One region of the Massilia sp. 01N410 genome, then DNA from elsewhere that is predicted to be linked to it. Evidence: predicted binding sites of a transcription regulator. Region 1 holds the regulator's gene; each other region holds the start of a gene.
What was found. The regulator FNR, encoded in region 1, switches genes on or off when oxygen is low (the NO sensors DNR and NnrR bind a similar motif). The targets are predictions, from matches to a motif close to TTGATNNNNATCAA.

Region 1 (5,934 bases):
GACCACCTTGCCTCGGAACACGTAATACGACCACCCCGTATAAGCCAGGATCAGGGGCAGCACGATCAGGGTGCCGATCAGCGCGAAGCTCTGGGTGGCCGGCGGCGCGGCCGCTTCCCAGATCGTGATCGCGGGCGGCACGATGTGCGGCCAGATGCTGATTGCCATGCCGATATAGCCGAGCAGGGTCAGCGCCAGCGCGGCGATGAAGGGCTGGCGGTGCGGATCGCGCTTGAGCGACCACAGCAGCCAGAACGCCGACCCGGCCACCAGCAGCGGCACCGGCGACAGGATCAGCAGGTTCGGGAAGCTGAACCAGCGCGCGGCCACCTGGTGCTGGGACAGCGGGGTCCAGATGCTGACCACCACCACCGCCGCCAGCAGCAGCAGGGCAAAGGGCCGCGCCAGGGCGACCATGCGGCGCTGCAGTTCGCCCTCGGTCTTCATCACCAGCCAGGTCGCCCCCAGCACCGTATACGCGATCATCACGCCAAAGCCGGCCGCCAGCGGAAACGGCGCGAACCAGTCGAGCGGCCCGCCGGCATAGCTGCGTCCCGACACCGGAATCCCGGACAGGAAGGCGCCCAGCGCCACGCCCTGGAAAAAGGCCGCCGCCATCGAGCCGCCGGTGAAGGCCAGGTCCCAGATCGGCCGTTCGCGGTCATTGGCCTTGAAGCGGAATTCGAAGGCGACGCCGCGGAAGATCAGGCCCAGCAGCATGAAGATCAGCGGCAGGTAGAGGCCCGGCAGGATCACGGCGTAGGCCACCGGGAAGGCGGCCAGCAGCCCTTCGCCACCCAGCACCAGCCAGGTTTCGTTGCCGTCCCAGATCGGCGCCACCGAATTCATCATCGCGTCGCGGTCGCGCCTGGCCGGGACGAAGGGGTAGAGCATGCCGATGCCGAGGTCGAAGCCGTCCAGGATCACGTACATGAACACGGAGAAGAAGATGATGCCGGCCCAGACCGCGGTGATGTCGATGTCCATGTCCATGTTCACGTCATATTGTCTTGGTTGGCGGAGGCATCGGCCTCCGGCACCGACAGCGGCCGCGCCGGCGTGCGTCCCCTGCCCGGCCCGCCTTGCGGGATGCGCGTGGTATCGAAGGCTTGCGGCCCCTTGCGCACCAGCCTCAGCACATAGGCGATGCCGACCCCGAACACAAAAAAGTAGGAAACCACGAACAGCGCCAGGCTCAGCGCCACCGGCCCGGCGTCGATCTTCGAGGCGCCGTCGGCGGTGCGTAGAACGCCATAGACGATCCAGGGCTGGCGCCCGACCTCGGTGGTGATCCAGCCGGCCAGCACCGCTACCAGACCCGCCGGCCCCATCCACATGGCCATGCGCAGGAAGCCGCGGCTGTCGAACAGGCGCTTCCTGAAGCGTAGCCACACGCCCCAGGCGCCCAGCGCGATCATCAGCAGGCCCAGGCCCACCATCACGCGAAAACTCCAGAACAGGATCAGGGAATTCGGCCGCTGGTCGCGCGGAAATTCCTTCAAACCCTTGATCTGGCCGCCCCAGGTATGGGTCAGGATCCAGCTGCCCACGCGCGGGATGCCGATGGCGAACTTGGTTTCCTCGTCCTCCATGCTGGGTATGCCGAACAGCAAAAGTGGCAGGGGCTTGTCGCCCTCGTTTTCCCAATGCCCCTCGAGGGCGGCGATCTTGGCCGGCTGGTGCTTGAGAGTGTTCAGGCCGTGCATGTCGCCGACCACGGCCTGGATCGGCGCCACGATCAGCACCATCCACATCGCCATCGACAGCATGGTGCGCACCGCCTCGCTCCCCCGTCCCTTGAGCAGATGCCAGGCCGCCGAGCTGCCGACGAACAGCGCGGTCGACAGGAAGGCCGCGATCGACATGTGCACCAGCCGGTAGGGGAAGGAGGGATTGAAGACGATCTTGAACCAGTCGACCGGCACCATGCGGCCGTTGACGATGTCGTAGCCCTGCGGCGTCTGCATCCAGCTGTTCGAGCCGAGGATCCAGGTGGCGGAAATCAAGGTGCCGAGCGCGACCATGCAGGTGGCGAGGAAGTGCAGCCCGGGCCCGACCCGGGTCCAGCCGAACAGCATCACGCCGAGGAAGCCGGCCTCCAGGAAGAAGGCGGTGAGCACCTCGTAGGCCAGCAGCGGCCCGGTGATGGCGCCGGCGTATTCGGAAAAATAGCTCCAGTTGGTACCGAACTGGTAAGCCATCACGATGCCGGAGACCACGCCCATGCCGAAGTTGACGGCGAAGATCTTCAGCCAGAAGTGATAGAGATCGACGAAGACCTGGCGCCTGGTCTTCAGCCAGCACAGCTCGAGCACGGCCAGGTAGCTGGCCAGGCCGATGGTGATGGCCGGAAACAGGATGTGGAACGACATCGTGAACGCGAACTGCAGGCGCGCCAGGTCCAATGCCGCCAATCCGAACATGAGTCCCCTCCGCTATTGTCGTGTACGGAATCTAGCACGTGCTGAGCCGCGCACGATTGGCGCAGTAGCGATGCCTGGCCGCGTTCAAAATGCCACGGAGTATGATCAGGCGTCGAGGAAGCCCCGGCTTTGCGAACGCAAGCTCGGCATGGGGCCGTATAATCCGGGGTATTGACATCCATTCGCATCCTTTATCCGATGATCCAGGCCATCTCTTTCCAGAGCGACGACAAGCCGCTGAACGTTCCCGCGCTCAAGGCCAGCTGCTCGGCCTGCAGCATGCACCAGCTGTGCCTGCCGATGGGCCTGGAAGACGCGGACATCGACCGCCTCGACAAGATCATCGGCCGCCGCCGCCGTCTCGAGCGCGACGAAGCCCTGTACAAGATGGGCGAGCCCTTCCGCAACCTCTACGCGGTGCGCTTCGGCCACTTCAAGACCTACCAGGTGAATGCGGCCGGCGAGGCGCAGATCACCGGTTTCCAGATGGCCGGCGAACTGCTGGGCATGGATGCGATCAGCGCCGACCGCCACCACTGCGACGCCGTCGCGCTGGAAGACAGCGAAGTCTGCGAGATTCCCTTCACCAACCTGGAAGACCTGTTTGGCCAGGTGCCTGCCCTGCTGCGCCACTTCCACCGCATCATGAGCCAGGAAATCACGCGCGAGCAGAACGTCATGCTCCTGCTCGGCAATATGCGCGCCGAGCAGCGCTTCGCCGTCTTCCTGGTGAACCTGTCGGCCCGCTACGCCGCGCGCGGCTATGCGGCCAACAGCTTCCAGCTGCGCATGTCGCGCGAGGACATCGGCAACTACCTGGGGCTGACCATCGAGAGCATCAGCCGCCTGCTGTCGCGCTTCAAGAAGCTTGGCCTGCTGCAGGTCGACAAGCGCGAAGTGACCCTGCTCGAACCGGCGCGGCTGAAGGCGATGGCGGCCGGGACCGAGCAGTGCAGTCCGATGGCGTGATCAACTAGCCTGTTGGATTGCTTCCGGCTTTTGATCGGCCGGTGCGGCTTCCGGCGCGACGACGTTGCCGTCGACGACTTGCACGACCATTTGTTCGCCTTGCGGGGCCGGGGCCAGGCAGTTGTATTTCAGGCACTCCCCTCGACAATAAGATCCAGTGGGTACATGCTGGTCGTCCGGCGTAGGCCAAGCACAAAACGGAGGTCGACATGACGACAAGTAACTTAGTTGAAGAACTCTCGGGCGCTCCATCCCGCCATGGGCTTCTTCAGGACATTGGCAGCTTGCGCGAAGGCCGAACCCGGCTCGATCTGGATGGGTTTCGATTCGATCCGATACGCAAGCTTCCACTCTATGTCTTCAATCTCGTCGACGACGACGGAGCTCTTGTCGGCCAGTATCACTTTGCACCGGGCGCGCCGGAAGCGGTGGGAGAGATCGGCAACGCCGGGGGATACGTGGATGAAGCGTACCGGAACAGAGATCACAGCAAAGACGCCATCAAGGCCTTGGGCGAGCTGGCGTCGCGACACGGAATGGACTCGTTCATCATCACCTGCCCGAAGGACAACGAGGCCGCGCGTAAAGCCCTGGACCAGGTCGGCGTAGAAATGGCGAATCGTGGCGACAAACTCTGTTTTTACGAAATTCCGGCATCGAAATCGAACTGAAGCAACCACGACGAGGAGACAGAGATGATCAAGGTGAGCGTGATGTATCCCAACGGCCCGGACGCCCGTTTCGACGACGACTACTACCGGGAGCGGCACATGCCCATGGTGAAGGAACTGATGGGCGATGCTTTAATGTACTACACGATCGACAGGGGAATGGCCGGCGGTGCGCCGGCGTCGAACGCGCCCTACATCGCCATGGGTCACCTGTTCTGCGACTCGGTCGATGCCTTCCAGGCCGGCTTCGGCCCGCATACGAAGGAAATCATGGGCGACATTCCGAATTACACCAACCAGACGCCGGTCGTCCAGATCAGTCAGGTGGTGGTCGGCCAAGCCTGAGCCGGGCGGCCGCCTCATCCTTCCCAGCGCGAGCCGGGAAGGATGCCGCACATGTTCCCGCGCTGGAATCCGGGACCCTTGAAGGCGAGGAAATCGTCATTGAAGCTAGCGAAGGTGGTGTCCGGGCGCCGCTTCAGCACCCGGTGGCCGAAATCCTGTCCGCGCGGGTGGGCGGCGACCACGGCGGCGCGCTGTTCCGCCGTGAACTGGTCGAAGTTGCGGCCCGCCATGTCCATGGCGGCGCCGGCCTGCGAAGGCAGGACTACCTGAGCAACGTGGATGCGGACCGTGTGGCCGCCGCCTGGCGGAACTGGTGCGGCGCCTTGGGTGATATTCGATCGCTCACCACGACGGTTGGCAAACCGGTGCCGAAATGACCCACCCGAGGGGAAACCATATTCGTGCAGATCGGCGCCAGGATCTACCAGCGTCGTCGATGCAGTACACGTAATCCCGGGCGGTGCCGAGCCAGGCTGCATAAGCCGGATTCGCTTCACTGCCGGGCGCGCCACCTCAAGCGCGAATGGATATACTCAGCATATCCGCCCACTATTGGGAATCGCGTGATGAACCGACGCCGCGACTACAAGACCGCCCTATTGATCGACGCAGCGATCTACTCGAGCTCTGCTGAAGTACGCGCGCACGCCGCCGGCGAACTTTCAGAGCGGCCCCTCCCGCCTGATTTCGAGATGCGCATCTTTTTGGAGCCGAATAGGCGTCGCCACAACCCACCTTCGCAGCAGCCGGAATTTCCGGAGTAATCGCGTCCAGGTGGACTGTCCGGGACCGCATGCAAATACGATTGCCATGATGCGACTGCCCACGTCCGCTCATGGGACCCGAAGGGACATCGGCATATCGCCGATCGCAGCCGCTTCAGGTATTCTCACGCACGTAACTATTGATTTCCTTGCCGTTCAGTTCAGTTTTCATTTCGTACGTCATTCCCAGGCGCTCGGCGACACGACGCGATGATTCATTGCCAGAAGCGATCAGTGCCCGAACCTTCGGCTCACCCCGGACCTCGAACGCATACTTCAGGACTGCCGCCGCCGCTTCGTTCGCAATTCCCTTTCCCCAGAATGCCCGATAGGTATTCCATCCCATCTCCATCACGGTTGATTCGTGGCGGAAGAAAGCGCCCACGCTGCCAACCAGCTGACCTGTCTGCCGGTCCTCTATCGACCACCAGCCAGCCCGGTTCAGGAGCCAGAATCCAGCATGTGAGTTGAAGATGCGCCAGGCGGTCTGACGGTCTGCCGAGCCTAAATGCGCTGAGCTTTCAGCATTCGACAAATGATCCGCAAATAATTCGAAGTCTTCAACACGATATTCCCGAAGCGTAAGCCGATCGGTGTGAAGGCGAGGCACGGAAATCGTAAGGGCGTCATTCATGAGAAGTGCATCCTTAAATGTTTACATGGTGTTCAGCCACCGCGTACGGCATCCTTGCTCAGCGACAGGCACGAGGTTTTGTTCGGCATTCCTAAGCAAACTGAAACTCCCCGGCATACCCATGAAAG
Region 2 (5,934 bases), on a different contig from region 1:
ACGAAGCCGCCGGCCAGCAGCGCGGCGGAGAGTGCGGAAAAGGCGAGGGCGGAGCGAAGCGGATTACGCATGGTTGGACCCTTCATCGAAGTTGAGAAAGCGCCTCAGGACTGCGCCAGGTCGGCCTCCGTGGTGAAGGCGTCGGCGTAGAATTCTTCGGCCGGCAGGCCGCACTGCGCCACGTAGTCGCGGCGCGCGGAGTCGACCATGATGGGCGCACCGCAAGCATACACCTGGTAGCCCGACAGGTCGGGAATATCCTGCATCACGGCGGCGTGCACGTAGCCGCCGCGGCCCGTCCACGCATCTTCCGGCAGGGCATCCGAGATCACCGGCACGTAGCGGAAGTGCGGCAGCTCGCGCGCCCACTGTTCGCACAGTTCGTGCATGTACAGGTCCTGCGGACGGCGGCCGCCCCAGTACAGGTGGACCGGGCGCTCCGATTTCAGGTGGATCATGTGCTCGACCAGGGCCTTGACCGGCGCGAAGCCGGTGCCCGAAGCCAGCAGCACGATCGGCTTGGCGGATTCCTCGCGCAGGAAGAAGGTGCCGAGCGGGCCTTCGAAGCGCAGGATGTCGCGCTCCTTCATGGTCGAGAACACGTGGTCGGTGAACAGGCCGCCCGGCAGGTGCCGGACGTGCAGTTCCAGCGGACCGCTGAAGGAGGGCGCATTGGCGATGCTGTAGGCGCGGCGCTTGCCGTCCTTCAGCATGAATTCGACGTACTGGCCGGCGCGGTAGGCGAGGGCTTCGTTGGCCGGCAGTTGCAGGCTGAGGATGGCCACGTCCGGCGCGGCGCGGCGGATCGCGGTCACGCGGGTCGGCATCTTGCGCACCGGGTAGTCGGTGCTGCCGCCGACTTCGCGCGCCTCGATCGTCACGTCGCCTTCGGGGACGGCGCAGCACATCAGCGCATAGCCCTGCAGCTTTTCCTGTTCGGACAGGGCGCGCTGCTGGTGCGGCTTGTGGTGGATGGTCCCTTCGACGACCTTGCCCTTGCAGGAGCCGCAGGCGCCGTTCTTGCAGCCATACGGCAGTCCGATGCCGGAGCGGATCGCCGCCGCGAGCACGGTTTCGTCCTGCTCGCATTCGTAGTGGTGGCCGCTGGGCTGAACGGTAATCTGGAACGTCATACAATCCTCGGAATGAATACTTTAAACAATATCAGGTTCAACAAGCCGCGCCTCCTGATCGTGGGCTGCGGCGATGTCGGCATGCGGCTGCTGCCGCTGGTCAGGGAGCGCTTTCGCGTGTTCGCCGTCACCAGCCAGCCGGCGCGCCGCGCCGAGCTGCGGGCCGCGGGGGCGGTTCCCATCGTGGCCGATCTCGACCGGCCGGAAACGCTGCGCCGCCTGGCGCGGCTCGCGCCATGGGTCGTGCACCTGGCGCCGCCGCCGCGGCAGGGCGCTCTGGACTTGCGCACACGAAATTTGACCGCCATTCTACCCGAGGGGACCCATGTCGTTTATATCAGCACCTCCGGCGTTTATGGCGACCGTGGCGGCGCCCTGATCGACGAGACCGCGCCGCGCGCCGCCCGCAACGCCCGCGCCCGGCGCCGCGTCGACGCCGAACAGGTGCTGCGCGCCTGGGCCGTCGGCACGGGCGGACAGGTGTCCATCCTGCGCGCCCCCGGCATCTATGCGGCGGAGCGCCTGCCGCTCGAGCGGCTGCGCCAGGGCACGCCCGCGCTGGCGGCGGCGGACGACGTCTACACCAACCACATCCACGCCGACGATCTCGCCCGCCTGGCCCTGCTGGCCCTGTTCCGCGCCCGGCCCGGCCGCGCCTACAACGCCAGCGACGATAGCCACATGAAGATGGGAGAGTACTTCGACCTGGTGGCCGACGCCTTCGGACTGCCGCGCCCGCCGCGCCTGCCGCGCGCAGAGCTGGAAAAGGCGGTCTCGCCGATGCTGCTGTCCTTCATGTCGGAGTCGCGCCGGCTCGACAACCGCCGCATCAGGCGCGAATTGCGGGCCCGGCTGCATCACCCGCGGGTCGAGGAGGCGGTGCTGGAAATGGCGAAATAAGGTGCTCTTAAGCAAAAGATAACTGGTCCGTGTATCATTCGGGGTAGCTGCCTCGCAGCCATATAAATACTACCTATACCCCAAAACTATCGGATTTTTCACGACCCTATAAGGGTTGTGAAGAATATCCCACGGATTGTTATTTTAGAAAGAAGACCATGCCCATCAGAAGGATACCGGAGGGTTCCATCTACGACCCGAACCGGGTTCTCGACGCCATCATCGGCAAACTCAGGCTCAAGAACGACGCTGCGCTGTCGCGCGTGCTCGAAGTCGCACCGCCGGTGATCAGCAAGATCCGCCACAATACGCTGCCGATCGGCGCGACCATCCTGCTGCGCATGCACGAGGTATCCGATTACAGCATTCGCGAACTGCGCGCGCTGATGGTGCGGGCCGGCAGCGAGTCCGACGCCGGGACCGCCGCGGCCTGAAACGCCGGAAGCCGGGCCGGCTCAAGAACCGGTCCCGGCGCAGATCCGGCGCGGAAGGCCGGATCAGGGTGATGTCATTGGTGGCAGGCTTCGGCTTGCAGCCTGTCGCGCGAAGGGCCTGCGCAGAAGGCGACGGCGCTGGAGATGTCCGTGACGCGTGCTTTCAGTTTGTCGCGCGACGGTCCTGCACAGAAGGCGATCGCGCCGGAGACGTTCGTACCGATTGCTTTCAGCCTGTCGCGCGAGGGGCCTGCGCAGAAGGCGATCGCGCCGGAGACGTTCGTATCGATTGCTTTCAACCTGTCGCGCGAGGGGCCCGCGCAGAAGGCGATCGCGCCGGAGACGTTCGTATCGCCTGCTTTCAGCCTGTCGCGCGAGGGGCCTGCGCAGAAGGCGATCGCGCCGGAGACGTTCGTATCGATTGCTTTCAGCTTGTCGCGCGACGGTCCTGCGCAGAAGGCGGTCGCTTCGGCGGCTTCCACGGACGATCCCGGGTAGGCCTCGCCGAAGGTGGCTTCGTACAGGTCGCGCATGCGGTCGCCGCTGTCGAGGCGGAACTGTTCATCTTCTTCGCTGCCGTCCATGCCGACGTAGGGATAGTGGTGCAGGAAGTAGCCGAACACGCGCTCGCAGTCGGTGGCGTACTTCATGGTATCGAGGATGTGGTAGTGCCAGAACGTATCGACATCGGCCAGGGGCGACGTATCTTCTTCAGGATACAGCTTCATCAGGCACAGGAAGCGCCGGTATTCCTTTTCTACAGCGTTGACTTTCTCCAGGCTCCAGCCTTCTCCCGATTCGACGTGCATCAGCTTCATCTTGATCGGTTCCAGGTCGAGCTCGGTCACTGCTTTGAACAGGTCGTTGGCGTTCATGATCATCCTTAAATTTATTGACAGCATGTTTTGAACAGCTTCCCTTTTGTATTGTAATTCTATCCACTGCAACTGCTGAACTATTTACCAATTGTGCATGATGATTTTTAGCAACGTTTTCAGACTTCTTGATATGCGTTGCATGTGATTAATGTAATTTAGGAAATAAGCTCAGGCTTTGATATTTGTTAAAGTTTTTTGTTTTTAATTTGACATTTATCAAAGGAAAGTGGTGTACTAAAGCGGGAACCGCTGTGCGCCGATCAGCGCAAGGCCGTGCGCGATGGCGAATAGCGAGCCAAGGCCTCTGGCGCAGAAGAAAGGGAAGAGGGCGATGAGCCGGCCTGCATCGGCGCCGGTTGCTTCAGATGACGGCCGAACCGGCGCCGTGCTCCTGATGTTCCTGCAGAAGATGTTCGGGTGCGTTCACGACCGGTGCCGAGACTGTCACCGTCGTGCCGCCGCCGGGCTTGCTGAACACGGAACAGGTGCCGCCGAGGATGATGACGCGTTCCTCGATCCCGACCAGGCCGAAGGACCCGGACTTGTGATGTCCGCCCGGCGGCAGGCCGCAACCGTTATCCCGCACCATGAGCGACAGCCAGCCGTCGTTCAGGCTCAGCTCGACCCAGACCCTGGTCGCGTTCGCATGGCGCACGACATTGGTCAGCGATTCCTGCAGGATGCGGAAAAATGCGGTTGCGCAGTGGTCGGGCAGGGCGATCTCTCCCTGCTCGTTGCGCAGTTCGCAGGGGATGCCGGTGCGCCGCTCGAACTGGTTGACCTGCCACTCGACGGCTGCCGACAGGCCGAGGTCGAGTACGGTTGGGCGCAGGTCGTTGATGATCTGGCGCACGCTCTTGATGATGGTATCGATCTGCTGCAGCGTCTCGCGCGCGCGTCCATACAGGTGGCGATGGCTTGCCTTGGTGCGGGCGGCCAGCATCTCGCCTTCGATGCGCAGCGCCAGCAGGTTCTGGCCGAGGTCGTCGTGGATCTCGCGCGCGATGCGTTTGCGTTCCAGCTCCTTGATCTGGTAGGCATGATCGGCAAGGCGGCGCAGCTTGTGGTGCGACAGCTGCAGCTTGTTCTGGCTCTCGCGCAGTTCGCTGGTCATCTCCTTCGCCAGTTCGAGAGCGGCGCGGCGCGACGACGTCAACGTCTGCACCAGTGCGAACAGCAGCATCGAACCGAGAAAGCCGAAGGCCATCATCAGGTTCGGATAATGGACGTCGAAGTCGGTGTACAGGGCGGACTTGGGCACGCTGAAGACGGTCGTCCATGGACGGCCGTTGAAATCCAGCGGCAAGGTCACCGTGAACCCATGGTTACTGGTGTCGAGCGGAGGACTGGGGAGGGTGAGGGTGCCGTAGCTGTCGTACAGCGTCATCTTGCGCCCCGGATCGTCGCCGACTTCGTCGTCCACATGGGGGCCGGTCTCGTACAGGGTCATTCTCAGGTTCGGCACCGAGATTTCGTCCATCACTCCTTTCAGCAGCTTGGTGACGCTGAAGGCAATCCCGATCGAGCCAAGGTAGGAGGCACGGCGATGGTCGACGGTGTCCCGCGGTGCGCCCATCCGGTAGACCGGCATGCGCATGCCGAGGTAGACATCGTTCGGACGGGACAGCACCGGGATCGGCGTACCGGAGGCCTGCACCGTACCTTCGTCCCGCTCCCGCGACAACATGTCGCCGAAATAGGGATTGCTCATCAGGTCATACCCGTACATGCCGGAAAGCTGCCCTTGCGGCTCGATATAGGCAACCGGAAGATAGGCTGGCCTGGGGGCGGGCGGTACGATGTCCAGTTGGGCGGCGCGAGCCCCGAGAGCGCTCTTTTCGGCGCGCATACGGCGCACGAAGTCCTGGCGCTCGCTCGCGCGGACATACACGGCGAAATTGATGAAGTCGAGGGCAGGATAATCCCTTGCCAGGTTCAGGCCGTTCACGTAATCGTGGAACAGGCGCTGCGTCACGGTGTCGGCGCTCTGCAGGGTGCTGGCGCTGGCGCGCAGCAGGTCGGTATAGGACTTGATCCGGACTGCGATCACGCTCTGGGCATATTTGCAGTGGTTGAAAAAGCGCTGCTGGGCATCGCTCTCGATGGAACGCGCCGTGAATATATAGGCCAGGCCGCCGATCAGGGACGACAGCAGCAGGCCGGTCCAGAACGAGAACCGGGTGACCGAAAATGCGTCTCTCAGTACCCTCGACATCGGCTATCCCTGAATAGTAACCAACAGCAACTTACGGTCTTTGGAGGGAGGACGTACCTAGCTGTTCGACTAGTTGTGGCCGGGGCGAAAAAAAAGCCCGGCATGAACCGGGCTTCGGCGGAGGCGGCGCGGGCGGCCGCCGGCGCAGGCGCTTACTTGCCCCAGCTATCCTTCAGCGTGGTCACGCGGTTGAACACCGGCTTGCCCGGCTGGGAATCGACGCGGTCGGCCACGAAGTAGCCGTGGCGCTCGAACTGGAAGCGCTGTTCGGCTTCGGCCGACTTCAGGCCCGGCTCCAGGTAGGCGGTGACGGTTTCCAGTGCGTTCGGGTTCAGCAGGTCCTTGAAGTCGCGGCCGCCGGCGTCCGGATTCGG
Region 3 (5,934 bases), on a different contig from region 1:
ACATGATCGGCCGCAAGTACACCTTCCTGGTCACCATCCTCATCATGGGCGGCTCGACCTTCATCGTCGGCCTGCTGCCCGGCTACGCCTCGATCGGCATCGCCGCGCCCATCATCCTGGTCTCGCTGCGCATCCTGCAGGGCCTGGCCCTGGGCGGAGAGTATGGCGGCGCCGCCACCTATGTGGCCGAGCATGCGCCGGAAGGCCGTCGCGGCTACTTCACCTCCTGGATCCAGACCACCGCCACGCTCGGCCTCTTCCTGTCGCTGCTGGTGATCCTGGGCGTGCGCACCTCGATGGACACCAAGGCCTTCGACGCCTGGGGCTGGCGCATTCCCTTCCTGGTGTCGGTGCTGCTGCTGGGCATTTCGGTATGGATCCGGATGTCGATGAGCGAGTCGCCTGCCTTCGCCAAGATGAAAGCCGAGGGCAAGACTTCGAAGGCGCCGCTGTCCGAAGCCTTCCTCACCTGGGGTAACGCCAAGATCGCCCTGCTGGCCCTGGTGGGCGTGGTGATGGGCCAGGCCGTGGTCTGGTACACCGGCCAGTTCTATGCGCTGTTCTTCCTGACCCAGACCCTGAAGATCGAACCCGCCGCCGCCAACATCATGATCGCGGTCGCACTGGCGCTGGCCACGCCTTTCTTCGTGATCTTCGGCTCGCTGTCCGACCGCATCGGCCGCAAGCCCATCATCATGGCCGGCTGCCTGATCGCGGCCCTGACCTACTTCCCGATCTTCAAGGGCCTGACCAGCTACGGCAACCCGGCCCTGGCCACCGCCCTGCAGAACTCGCCGGTGGTGGTGGTGGCCGACCCGGCCGACTGCCACTTCCAGTTCAAGGCGACCGGCAAGGAAATCTACTCCTCGTCCTGCGACATCGCGACCGCCCAGCTGACCGCCGCCTCGGTCAGCTACACCCGCCAGGATGCGCCCGCCGGCACCGTCGCCAGCGTCCACATCGGCGACAAGGTCTACCCGTCCTTCGCCGCCGCCAAGACGCCGGACGGCCTCGACCTCGACAAGGCCAGCAAGGCCCGCGAAGCCGCACTGAAATCCGACCTGGGCGCCTCCCTGAAGGCCGCCGGCTACCCGTCCAAGGCCGATCCGGCCACGATCAACAAGCCGATGGTAGTGGGGCTGCTGTTCGTGCTGGTGCTGTACGTGACCATGGTCTACGGCCCGGTGGCGGCGATGCTGGTCGAGATGTTCCCGACCCGGATCCGCTACACCTCGATGTCCCTGCCCTACCACATCGGTAACGGCTGGTTCGGCGGCCTGCTGCCGACCTTCGCCTTCGCGATGGTGGCGGCGAAAGGCGACATCTACTATGGCCTGTGGTATCCGATCGTCATCGCGGCGATCACCTTCGTGATCGGCATGCTGTTCGTGCGCGAGACGAAGAACAACAATATCTACGCGGCCGATTAACACCGCGTTGTGGTGGGCACCCTCGTGCCCACCTTTCTTGTGCGCGCCAACGAGGGCGCGAGACGATGTCTACTAGCGGCATCTCCACCATTCTTCCACTGGAACCCGAGCACGTATCCCAATCTCGGCCGTCCCACACCTTTGATTCACATCAAACTTCACAAGCCCCGCATACCTACGCTTGCACAGGCGGGTACCTTGCCTCGCCACTGGCGTTTCTCTCGCCTGACTTCCTATTCCAACTAGTTGCGTACCCGTTGTCCTGACTCACTCGATCATCGATCTATCCTGTTCTGAAGGGGGAAATGGAAATGCCGCAACAACTCAATCCAAGGATTTCAAAAAGAACTCCATTGCCTAGGCGAATTCCCGACACTCTCAACCAAGTGGTCATGCACGATGGGGGAGTCAATGCGTGGATGGATGACCCTGAAAATGGAACCCCGATCCAGCGTCCGGCACCGTCGCTGGACAATGGCAAACTGTCTTACCAAATCCAGGACGACGCGGTTCCTCTCGGGTTCTACTCCGTAGGTACCCCCAGTTTCCGCTATTGGAACGCCGCGGAATCCTTGCGGCGCGGAGCCGATTTCTGGCAGGCGCGGATCCCTGAGCTGACGTGGTTTGAAGACATCGGTCCAGAGATGCAAATCTTCCTTGACGAAGGGGAAGACTTCAATGCGTTCTACGATCGGACCGGGCTGAAATTCTTCCACGGCAATATCCCCGGAGGTGGCACGGTGTTTTCTGGCGAAAGCCCCGACATCCTCTGTCACGAGATGGGCCACGCCATCCTGGATGCGATCAGGCCGGATTTGTGGAATATCGCCGCCATGGAGGTGGGCGCCTTCCATGAATCGTTCGGGGACATGAGCTCGATCCTGTCGGCATTGCAGTTGCCCCTGATGCGTACTGCCGTCATGTCGGAAACCGGCGGCTACCTCAACCGGAGTTCGCGGCTGTCACGGCTGGCGGAACAACTCGGCCACGCCATACGCGAAATCTCCCCTAACGCTGTAGACCCGGACTGCCTGCGCAATGCGTCGAACCGCTTCATGTACGTGCCTCCGCTATCCCTCCCGTCGTCCGGCCCGGCATCGGCCCTTTCGGCGGAGCCGCACTCCTTCTCGCGCGTCTTCACGGGCGCCTTCCTGGATGCCTTGGCCGGCATGCTGCTGGCGGCTGCCCGTGATCCGGCGGCTCCGACGGAAGACGAGCTACTGAAAGTCAGTGAGCAGATGGGCGACATCCTGGTCGCCGGTGTGCGCAGCGCCGCTGCCGCTTCCGATTTCTACAGCCAAGTGGCCGGCGGCATGGTGCAGGCAGGGGGCCAGATCGATCCCGCATTCTCACGTCCGCTGAAGGCGGCGTTCGTCAAGCGCGGCATCCTGTCCGTGACCTCGGCGGCTTCTGTCCGGACTCTGGTCGAGGCGGCAAAGACCCTGTCGCGCCGGGCGGCGGGAGCAGCGGCGCCGGTTTCCCATGCCCCTACGCATCTCGCCCTCGACGGTAAGCAATACGGACTCGGCGACCAGGCGCTGCTCGTGGAAGCGCCTTCGCAACCGCGCCAATTCGCAGCCCACGCATCCCTCACCGACGTCGTCCCGGTCCAGGTGCCTAGTTCCGAAGTTGCGGCGCGCGGCTTCGTGGAGCAACTATTCAAGCAAGGGCGAGTCGATCTCAGCGGGGCGGTCGGCGACGCCGACCGTATCGATCCCTTGTCGGGATTGAAGACCCACAGGCTGGTGAAAGCCAACGGCGCCTTGCAGCTCAAGCGCGTGTTGTGCGATTGCGGCCTGAAACACGACTGACGGAGGCGCTGACGGAAATGAACGAGCGAGAGCGAAACCCGGGTAACAGCATCGTCCCCGACACCGTGGAGTCGCAGGCCTATGTCCGCGGCATCGTGGAGCGTGGCGAGGCTGCGCTGCCGGACAAGGATGGCAAGCTGCCGCGTGGCGTGACGCACGAGATTATCGGGCGCCACGACGCCAGCGGCTTGCCGATTCTGGTGCGCAGAAAGATGTACTAGCAAGTAGCCCGCGCCGGTGCATGGCCGGCTGGTGCGGGGCGCGGGGCGCGGCGACGCGGCTATTGGAGCGCCGGCGCCCTGCTCCACGCCCTCATCCGCATTGCGGCCCAGGCCGTCAGCATCGCCCCCGCCACCAGTACCAGCCGCGTATCGAACAGCGTCAGCACCGCACCGGCCGCCGCCATCAGGATGTTCGCCAGGCAGAAGGTCGTCGACAGCAGGCCCATCACGGCGCCCTGGCCGTGGCCGCCGAAACGGTCCGCCGCCCACACCTGGATCACCGCGTTGTAGCAGGCATGCGGCAGGCCGAACAGCATGATGCCGGCCAGGCCGATCCACAGCTGGCCGGTGCCCAGCGAGGCGATCGCCAGTGCCACCGCCACCGCCAGGAAGGCGGCGCGGCGCAGGGGATCGTCACGATTTTGCCGTCCGGCAAAAACAGCCGTGAAACTCATCAGCGCGCACATGCCGACGTTCACCAGCGAGATTGCACGGGTATCGTAGCGGCCGACCTCGACCAGCCACAGCGGATAGAACTCGTAGAAGGCGGTCACGCCGCAGGTGTAGGCCAGCTGGACCACGAACAGCATGCGCAGGCCGTCGTGGCGCAGCAGGTTGAAGGCATGCTTTTCACGCGCCACCGCCCACCAGCCGGGACCGTGGGCGCTCGGTTCGCGCTTGAGGCTGATCGCCACCAGCGCCGTCCCCAGCAGCAGCGCGCCGGCGGCGATATAGAAAGGCACGGTGATGCCGAAGGCTATCGTCAGCCCGGCCAGCAAGGGGCCGAACAGCCAGCCCAGGGTGAACGAGCCGTTCAGCCAGGACAGCGCATGGTTGCGCACCGGGCCCTCCAGCCGGTCGGCCAGCATGGCGCGGACGATGGCGCCTTGCCCTTCCAGCAGGCCGGTGCCGAAGCGCGCCAGCAGGAACAGCGGATAGGAACCCATCGCCAGCGCCCAGGCGGTCAGCACATGGCCGACGGCCGCGCCGGCCGCGGTCCACAGCAGCAGCGGACGGCGGCCGAAACGGTCGGACAGCGAGCCCAGCACGGCGGTGCCGATCAGCAGCCCGATCGGATTGACCATCAGGGCGATGGCGAACAGCAGCTTGGGCGGCAGGTTGAGGAAGCTGGTCAGACCGTTGGCGGCGCCCGCAGTTTCCACACCCGCGAAGAGCGGCGGCAGGATCGGGTAAGGCAGCGAAGCGCCGGTCGTCGACAGCAGGCCGAGCAGGCAGGCGGTCGCGATCAGGAGGGCATTTTTCACATCGGGCTCGAGTACGGTAAGGATATCGAGCCTAACATGAGCGAGGCCATGGGCGCATCAGGGGCATCTTTGTTACCGTCGTACCGCGCGCATGCGGGGCCACGAATCAGCTATTGAATCCCCGCCCCTCGGCCGCCAGCCGCTGCAGCAAGGAAGCCGGCTTCCAGGCCTCCCCATGATAAGCCCGCCCATATTTCTCGATCGCGGCAAGCACATTGGCCAGGCCCACGGTATCGGCATGGAACATCGGGCCGCCACGGTAGAGCGGGAAGCCGTAGCCGGTCAGGTAGACCATGTCGATGTCGGAGGCGCGCAGGGCAATACCCTCTTCCAGGATCTTCGCGCCCTCGTTGACCAGGGCGTAGACCAGGCGCTCGACGATTTCCTGGTCGGCGATCTCGCGGCGCTGGATGCCCAGGTCCTTCGAGTGCTGGACGATCATTTCGTCGACCCATTGCGAAGGATGCGGCGTGCGGTCGCCGGCCTGGTAGTCGTACCAGCCGCCGCCCGTCTTCTGGCCGAAGCGGCCCGCTTCGCACAGCAGGTCGGCGGTCTTCGAGTAGGCCACCTCCGGCATCTCGAGCGCGCGGCGCTTGCGGATGGCCCAGCCGATGTCGTTGCCGGCCAGGTCGCCCATGCGGAAAGGGCCCATGGCGAAGCCGAAGCCTTCGATCGCGCGGTCGACCTGTTGCGGCAGCGCGCCCTCGTCGAGCAGGAAGCCGGCCTGGCGGATGTACTGCTCGACCATGCGGTTGCCGATGAAACCGTCGCAGACGCCGCTCACCACGCCGATCTTCTTCAGCTTCTTCGACAGCGCCAGGGCGGTGGCCAGCACATCCTTGCCGGTCTGCGCGCCGCGCACGATCTCGAGCAGCTTCATCACGTTGGCCGGGCTGAAGAAGTGCAGGCCGATCACGTCCTGCGGGCGGGAAGTGAAGGAAGCGATCTTGTTCAGGTCCAGGGTCGAGGTGTTCGACGCCAGGATGGCGCCCGGGCGCATCACCTGGTCGAGCCGGCGGAACACGCTCTCCTTGACGCCCATGTCTTCGAACACCGCTTCGATCACGATGTCGGCCTGGGCGATGTCGGCGTAGTCGAGGCTGCCCTTCACCAGGACCATCCTCTGCTCGAATTTTTCCGGTGCCAGCTTGCCCTTTTTGACCGTGTTCTCGTAATTCTTGCGGATCGTGGCCAGGCCCTTGTCCAG

Region 2: a site for FNR is predicted at 3,552-3,565, ahead of AC1DOP_RS02770 (glycine-rich domain-containing protein). Genes of this name have one in related genera too.
Region 3: a site for FNR is predicted at 1,572-1,585, ahead of AC1DOP_RS12600 (gluzincin family metallopeptidase). Genes of this name have one in related genera too.

The regions. Positions count from the first base shown of each region.
Region 1 is NZ_JBFTRV010000001.1:216,940-222,873, reverse strand. It holds gene cydB (cytochrome d ubiquinol oxidase subunit II) at 1-987, opposite strand, end outside; gene AC1DOP_RS01005 (cytochrome ubiquinol oxidase subunit I) at 996-2,423, opposite strand; gene fnr (fumarate/nitrate reduction transcriptional regulator Fnr) at 2,622-3,392, shown strand; gene AC1DOP_RS00995 (GNAT family N-acetyltransferase) at 3,602-4,063, shown strand; gene AC1DOP_RS00990 (EthD family reductase) at 4,088-4,408, shown strand; gene AC1DOP_RS00985 (hypothetical protein) at 4,423-4,644, opposite strand; gene AC1DOP_RS00980 (hypothetical protein) at 4,975-5,172, shown strand; gene AC1DOP_RS00975 (GNAT family N-acetyltransferase) at 5,288-5,806, opposite strand; gene AC1DOP_RS00970 (DUF695 domain-containing protein) at 5,898-5,934, opposite strand, start outside.
Region 2 is NZ_JBFTRV010000002.1:24,625-30,558, reverse strand. It holds gene AC1DOP_RS02790 (class I SAM-dependent methyltransferase) at 1-71, opposite strand, end outside; gene AC1DOP_RS02785 (CDP-6-deoxy-delta-3,4-glucoseen reductase) at 105-1,133, opposite strand; gene AC1DOP_RS02780 (NAD-dependent epimerase/dehydratase family protein) at 1,146-2,033, shown strand; gene AC1DOP_RS02775 (hypothetical protein) at 2,192-2,467, shown strand; gene AC1DOP_RS02770 (glycine-rich domain-containing protein) at 2,542-3,342, opposite strand; gene AC1DOP_RS02765 (sensor histidine kinase) at 3,707-5,560, opposite strand; gene AC1DOP_RS02760 (glutamine--tRNA ligase/YqeY domain fusion protein) at 5,713-5,934, opposite strand, start outside.
Region 3 is NZ_JBFTRV010000007.1:283,732-289,665, forward strand. It holds gene AC1DOP_RS12595 (MFS transporter) at 1-1,430, shown strand, start outside; gene AC1DOP_RS12600 (gluzincin family metallopeptidase) at 1,850-3,241, shown strand; gene AC1DOP_RS12605 (hypothetical protein) at 3,259-3,462, shown strand; gene AC1DOP_RS12610 (MFS transporter) at 3,522-4,727, opposite strand; gene AC1DOP_RS12615 (3-hydroxyacyl-CoA dehydrogenase NAD-binding domain-containing protein) at 4,834-5,934, opposite strand, start outside.